Linked DNA regions of Pseudovibrio sp. Tun.PSC04-5.I4. The protein of the gene in region 1 binds, or shares a complex with, the protein of each later gene. Links are inferred from orthologs where the notes say so. Each region holds a gene or a part of one and is shown in the gene's direction. Other genes may lie near its edges.

Evidence for each region.
Region 2: the proteins of BLS62_RS22510 (region 1) and BLS62_RS06880 are in contact, whole or in part, in a solved structure (PDB 1A0O), measured with the Escherichia coli proteins. The link is inferred for Pseudovibrio sp. Tun.PSC04-5.I4 from one-to-one orthologs.

The regions. Positions count from the first base shown.
Region 1 is NZ_FNLB01000006.1:3,695,767-3,699,368, forward strand. Bases 89-3,363 are described here. They hold BLS62_RS22510 (hybrid sensor histidine kinase/response regulator), read left to right. Parts: upstream 89-418; coding sequence 419-3,163; downstream 3,164-3,363. Other genes in these bases: BLS62_RS22505 (histidine phosphotransferase ChpT), read left to right, coding at 89-272; BLS62_RS22515 (chemotaxis protein CheW), read left to right, coding at 3,160-3,363. Outside these bases: more of BLS62_RS22505, read left to right, coding at 1-88; more of BLS62_RS22515, read left to right, coding at 3,364-3,602. UniProt on the Escherichia coli protein: Involved in the transmission of sensory signals from the chemoreceptors to the flagellar motors. CheA is autophosphorylated; it can transfer its phosphate group to either CheB or CheY.
Region 2 is NZ_FNLB01000006.1:402,738-405,798, forward strand. Bases 108-2,841 are described here. They hold BLS62_RS06880 (response regulator), read left to right. Parts: upstream 108-1,149; coding sequence 1,150-1,533; downstream 1,534-2,841. Other genes in these bases: BLS62_RS06870 (bifunctional riboflavin kinase/FAD synthetase), read right to left, coding at 108-291; BLS62_RS06875 (MaoC family dehydratase), read right to left, coding at 425-871; BLS62_RS06885 (protein phosphatase CheZ), read left to right, coding at 1,711-2,385; BLS62_RS06890 (TIGR01459 family HAD-type hydrolase), read right to left, coding at 2,438-2,841. In the rest of the region: more of BLS62_RS06870, read right to left, coding at 1-107; more of BLS62_RS06890, read right to left, coding at 2,842-3,061. UniProt on the Escherichia coli protein: Involved in the transmission of sensory signals from the chemoreceptors to the flagellar motors.

The DNA.
Region 1 (3,602 bases):
GTGTTCCACGGGGTGGGATTATTACCATCAGTATGGAAGAGGATGCACAGGCTCCAAATTTTCTACTCAAAGCCGAGGGAACCAATGCACGAATCCCACAGGTTGTAGGTGAAATATTGTCTGGACAGGAGCCAGAACGCATTGATGCTCATACAGTTCAGCCAATTTATGCCGTTTTGTTAGCAGGTGAGGCGGGATTCAATATTGAGTTATCTAAAGACGGTGACATCGTTATATGCAAGGTGAATACTCATGTTTCTACATCCGTATGATCCCTAGTTAAAAACAATCAGTTATCCTAGGTTGGATGAATCTCACAATCTTTCAACCTATGTTAACCGTTTCGCTTAACACTCAACCTTAACGAAATTTCGGAGTCTCATGTTGAGGCTCCCTTAAGCATTGAGTGGGTGCGGGCATGGACGATCTTCTCAGAGAGTTTCTCACTGAGACCAATGAAAGCTTGGATGTTGTCGACGTAGAATTGGTGAAGTTTGAGCAAGAGCCAAACAACGCAAAAATTCTCAACAACATCTTCAGGTTGGTGCATACGATAAAAGGCACTTGTGGGTTCTTAGGACTGCCGCGGTTGGAAGCAATTGCTCACGCTGCTGAAACTTTGATGGGCAAGTTCCGCGATGGTGTTCCTGTAACCCATGAAGCTGTGACACTTGTTCTTGGTTCAATTGATCGAATTAAAGATATTCTTACGGATCTTGAAACTGCTAATGGTGCTGAGCCTGATGGCACGGACCGCGATCTGATTGATGAATTGGAGCGTCTTGCTCTGAGCGCAGAAGATGACGACATGGCTGCTGCTATGGCGGAGGATAAAGCTGCTGAGGAGGAAGAAGGCAACGATGTCTTACAGGTTTTGGAGCGTCCGCTTCGTCCTGGTGAAGTTTCCTTAGAGGATCTTGAACGCGCCTTTCAGGAAGCTGATATCGAGATTGAACTGCCAGTTGCCGAAGAAGAGATTGAGGAAGAAACCGAACTTGTTGCTCCTATCTCCGCAACTTCTCCTGCAGAGGTAAAAGCTCCTCAGCAAGAAGCGGTGAAGCCAAAAAATCCAAGTGGTGTAGGTAAAGCATCTGGCCAAAGTGTTTCCAATCAATCTATTCGTGTGAACGTTGAGACACTGGAACACTTGATGACAATGGTTTCTGAACTGGTGCTGACACGCAACCAGCTGCTGGAAATCGCTCGTCGTCATGAAGACAGCGAGTTCAAAGTGCCTCTGCAGCGTCTGTCCAATGTGACGGGTGAGTTGCAAGAAGGTGTGATGAAGACGCGCATGCAACCAATCGGTAACGCATGGCAGAAGCTTCCACGTGTTGTTCGCGATCTTTCTCAGGAACTGAACAAGCCTATCGGGCTTGAGATGATTGGTGCTGAGACAGAACTTGATCGTCAGGTTCTGGAGCTGATCAAAGATCCACTGACACATATGATCCGTAACTCTGCCGACCACGGTTTGGAAGATCCTGCTGAACGTGTCGCTGCTGGCAAGCCGGAAAAAGGGAACATCACTCTTTCTGCTTACCATGAAGGTGGTCACATCATCATCGAGGTTAAAGATGATGGTCGCGGTCTGAACCTTGAAAAAATTAAGGAAAAGGCACTTAAAAGCGGCATTACGACTGAAGCTGAACTCGAAAAGATGCCAGATCAGCAGATCTATAAGTTCATCTTTGCAGCCGGCTTCTCCACAGCGGCAAGCGTAACCAGTGTATCTGGTCGCGGTGTTGGCATGGATGTTGTCCGTAACAATGTGGAAATGATTGGTGGCTCAATTGATTTGCGCTCGACGGCGGGCCGTGGATCAAGCTTCATCATCAAGATTCCACTGACACTTGCTATTGTGTCCACGTTGATCGTGGAAGCAGCCGGTAATCGTTATGCGATCCCTCAGCTTTCCGTGGTGGAACTGGTGCGTGTTCAGTCCAACTCAGAACATCGTATAGAGCGGCTTAAAGATCGCCCGGTCCTGCGCTTACGCAGTAAGCTTTTGCCACTGGTACATATGTCAGAATTGCTTGGTCAGACTGAAGACGCTGATCTTGATGAAGACAATGGCTTTATCGTGGTTATGCAAGTTGGCAGTCAGTTGTTCGGCGTTGTTGTTGATGGTGTCTTCCACACGGATGAGATTGTTGTGAAGCCAATGTCTTCCATGCTGCGCAACATCAACATGTTCTCCGGCAATACCATCCTTGGCGATGGCTCCGTTATTATGATCATCGATCCAAATGGTGTGGCCAGCGCGATGGCAAGTCACGCATCAGGAACCTTGAGCGATACTGCGGACGATGAGCGATCTCAGGAAGATCTGAGCGTAGTTGACGTGGATGCACCAATTTCACTGCTGCTGTTCCGTTCCGGTTCTGATGAGCCTAAAGCGGTTCCATTGTCTCTGGTTACCCGTCTTGAGGAGTTCGACATCTCCAAGATCGAACGTTCCAATGGTCGTGATCTGGTGCAGTACCGTGGGGCATTGATGCCTCTGGTTTACCTCAATGAAGGTGACACCCATAAGACTGAAGGCACTCAGCCAATGCTGGTGTTCTCTGACAATGGTCGTTCCATGGGTCTGGTTGTTGACAAGATCGTGGACATTGTTGAAGACCAGATGAACATTGAAGTGGTTTCAGAGCGTCAGGGCGTGCTGGGGTCTGCCATTGTTCGGGAGCGTGCAACTGAGGTTATTGACCTTGGTTATTACCTGCCATTAGCCTTTGATGACTGGTTTATGCGCAAAGAAATCAACACGACCTCGAAGGCGAGAAAACTTCTCTTCATCGATGACAGTGCCTTCTTCCGCAATATGCTAACACCGGTTCTGAAAGCGGCAAGATACGATGTAACTGTTTGCTCTAGCGCTCAAACCGCATATGAGTTGATGGAAAAGGGAACAGACTTCTCTGCGATTGTGACTGACATTGAGATGCCAGATATCAGCGGCTATGAATTCTGTGAGAGCTTGCGTGGTGATACACGCTTCCGCCATCTCCCAATTATTGCGTTGTCTGCTGTGGTCACACCGGCATCCATTGAAAAAGGCCGTCAGGCTGGCTTCGATGACTATGTTGCCAAGTTTGACCGTCCAGGATTGCTTGCAGCGCTTAAAGATGTATTGACCAATGAATTGGGAGTTGCAGCATGACCGCTAATAGACTCACTGTCGTCGACAACGACGTTCGTCAGGGCAGCAGCGATCACATCCAGTATGTGACCGTTGTTATCGGGGGACAGTTGTTTGGTCTTCCTATCTCTCAGGTGCATGATGTTTTTGTGCCTGAGAAAGTGACGCATGTTCCGTTGGCCCCGCCTGAGGTTGAAGGTGTCTTGAACCTGCGCGGTCGCATCGTGACTGCCATCAACATGCGCCGCAAGCTGCACCTTAAGCCAAATGATGCTGATCAGGGGATGATGGCTGTTGGCATCGAATACAAAGGTGAGTCCTACGGCCTCGTGATTGATGCTGTAGGAGAGGTCCTTAATCTGCCGAAAAACGAGATGGAAGTGAACCCATCCAACCTTGACTTCCGTTGGGCCGAGATTTCCGGCGGCGTTCATCGTTTGGAGGGGCAGTTGATGGTCAT
Region 2 (3,061 bases), 3.3 Mb from region 1 along the record:
GTCAAGATGTTCTGCCTTCAAAATCTCCGCCTTGATATGGCTTGGAGTAAGGCGGAACACCGGATGGTCCGGGCGAAAAACTGTGCGGGGATGAGGCTCAAAGGTCATAGCGAGCGCTGGTACACCGAGCTTTTCAGCCTCTTGGCGTGCATAATCGAGCACAGTACGGTGACCGCGATGGACACCGTCAAAATTGCCAATTGCAACAACACTGCCGCGCAGCTCCTCAGGGAACTGCGCTAGGTCGGTGATATGTTGAAAAGAATGCGCCTGCTTGGTCGGCTCACTCATGAACTGTCCATCCCGCTCTATTAGAAGAATTTTGCGAGACGGTGCCGCGTGAATGCGTCCTCGTCAAGCATTTCAGGGTACGTATACCGGACCAGACACAAGAATCTACAGCCTCTTTCAATAATAAAGCCTGTTAGAGCGGGACACTCATCTCAGACTGCCTAGGGACTTTGACCATCGCTTCCCCTTCCAAAACCACTTTACCTTCAACTAAACATTTACAATCGAGTCGGGCACGACACCCCTTATCAATCAGCTCAGCAACGCTCACGCGCACCTCAATATCGTCGCCGATATACACAGGCGCTTTAAAATTTAAAGATTGAGACAAATAAATTGCACCTGGGCCCGGTAATCGCGTTCCAAGTACGGCTGAGATAAGGCTCGCGGTGTAAAGACCGTGCGCGATACGATTTTTAAAAGGGGTCTTTGCTGCAAAATGCTCTGAAAGGTGGATGGGGTTTCGATCACCGGAAACCTCGGCGAATCCGACAATATCTTGGGAAATGACATGCTTGGTATAAACTTCAATCATGCCGACGGTGAGATCTTCATAAGCGAGTGGACGAAGGCTGAGCATAGTGTTTCCTTGGATAAACCACAGGCAGTATTGCCAGCAAAATGCGCAGAAAAACTAATAAGCCAGACCCAAAAAAACAATTAGGCTTTTAGCATTATTGAAATCGTATTGGAGAAATTAACCTAACTATAACATAGGGACGTTAATTTCGCGAAGTTGAATTGGTGGGATCCCTTTGATTGAAAGGGGCACCTGCGTCCAGTGTGACCGATAAATGTCGTGGTCGCGTAAGTATAGCAGAGAGGCTTCGGCAGCCTCTTGAGAATATGGAGTTTTACATGGCCCTTGATCTTCAGATGCCAATTCTGGTTGTCGATGATTATAAGACCATGATTCGAATCATTCGTAACCTGTTGAAGCAACTTGGCTTTACGGACATCGATGATGCGGCTGATGGCACTGAGGCCTACGAGAAAATGAAACAGCGCCGTTACGGCCTGGTTATCTCGGATTGGAACATGGAACCGATGACTGGATATGAGCTGCTCAAGCAGGTCAGACAGGACGCGGCTCTTTGTAAGACACCATTCATTATGGTTACGGCTGAATCTAAAACGGAAAACGTAATCGCTGCCAAAAAGGCAGGGGTTAACAACTACATCGTTAAGCCGTTTAACGCGCAAACTCTTAAAGGCAAGATCGAAGCGGTTTTCGCCGATTAATCTGTTTTGCGTGTACTGTGAATATTATGGGCTGGGGTGAGGACGCCAAAACGAAAGCACCCCAACCCTTTTTTGCACCCAACTGACCGGATACAAGGTTGGAGATATCTCACAACCGACAGGCATACTGTGTCTGCAGGAGGCGTTTCCTGTTGAGATAAAGGGAGAAATGTTGTTTTGCCAAATGTTGATATTCAGCAACTCATCGACTTTCTTGAAGAAAGCCGTGAAAAGTCCAGCGAAGTAACATTAACCGACATCATGGGACTTGCAGAAGTGATGACAGGCTCAATGGGAAGTATCATTGAGCACATCCAACCTGCTGTTACCCTAGAATTGGCAGAAATCGGCGCTGAAATTGCGCGGATGAAAGCTGAAATTGGTAAACTCCGTGTCACTGATATGAGAGATAATCATATCCCAGAAGCTGGTCGTGAGCTGGATGCTATTGTTTCTTCCACAGAGGAAGCCACGCATACAATCATGACGGCGGCCGAATTAATTATGGCAGCTGATCCTGACGATAGGGATACCTATCAAAATGTGGTCAATGATCAGGTTATGGAAATTTTCCAAGCCTGCGCGTTTCAAGATATTACTGGTCAACGGATCTCCAAAGTCGTTGGAGCGTTGAACACAATTGATCAGCGCGTTGCTAATTTTGTTGAACGCTTACGTCTTGAGCAGGAAGTTCAAAGCGATAGTCATTCAGGCGAGACTGAGGACGAGCGTCGTAAGCGTGAGCTAATCCTTCACGGACCGCAGCATGCAGGTGAAGGTGTTTCTCAAGATGAGATTGATGCGCTGCTAGGTGAAGTTCAGCAGGATGATATTGATAAATTATTTGCCTAAATACCTCACTGGAGCAGGTTGTAAACTTTGACAAACTGCAAACTGCTCTAGCTTACCATCCAAGCCGCCCCATGAAGCTGTGCACACTCAATCCTTTAGCATCAAGGGTTTCAACAACAGCTTGAGCGTCATCGGAGAGATCGGCAGCATGAATGCCATCAGTTAGGAAAAGAGCGCTAATGCCTTGGGCGTTTGCCCCTTTAATATCTGTCGGCATACCGTCTCCGATCGCCAAAATATCTTTTTTATCAAGCAACTTTCCTGCACAGGCGTTCAACTCTGCTAGGGCCATTTCATAAATTGGATGAAACGGCTTGCCAGTGATGATCACTTCACCGCCCATCTCTTCGTAAAGCTTTGCAAGAGCACCGCCGCACCAAACCAACTTATCACCTTGTTCTGCCACTATGTCTGGATTGGCGCAGATCAGCGGCAAATTTAGCTTAAGCAGGTCTTGAAAATGAGGGCGATAGTCCTCTGGCTCCTCAACGCGTCTATCATTTAGGCCAGAGCAGACAATGATATCGGCATTCTGTGGCTCTGCAAATTCGAAATTCACGCCATGGAACAGACTATGATTCTTTGCAGGTCCGATATGGTAAACCTTTGCGTGTTCCAAGGCCCTCAAATCAGCCTGAACCACGCCACCTGAAGATACAATCCCGTCATAGCACCC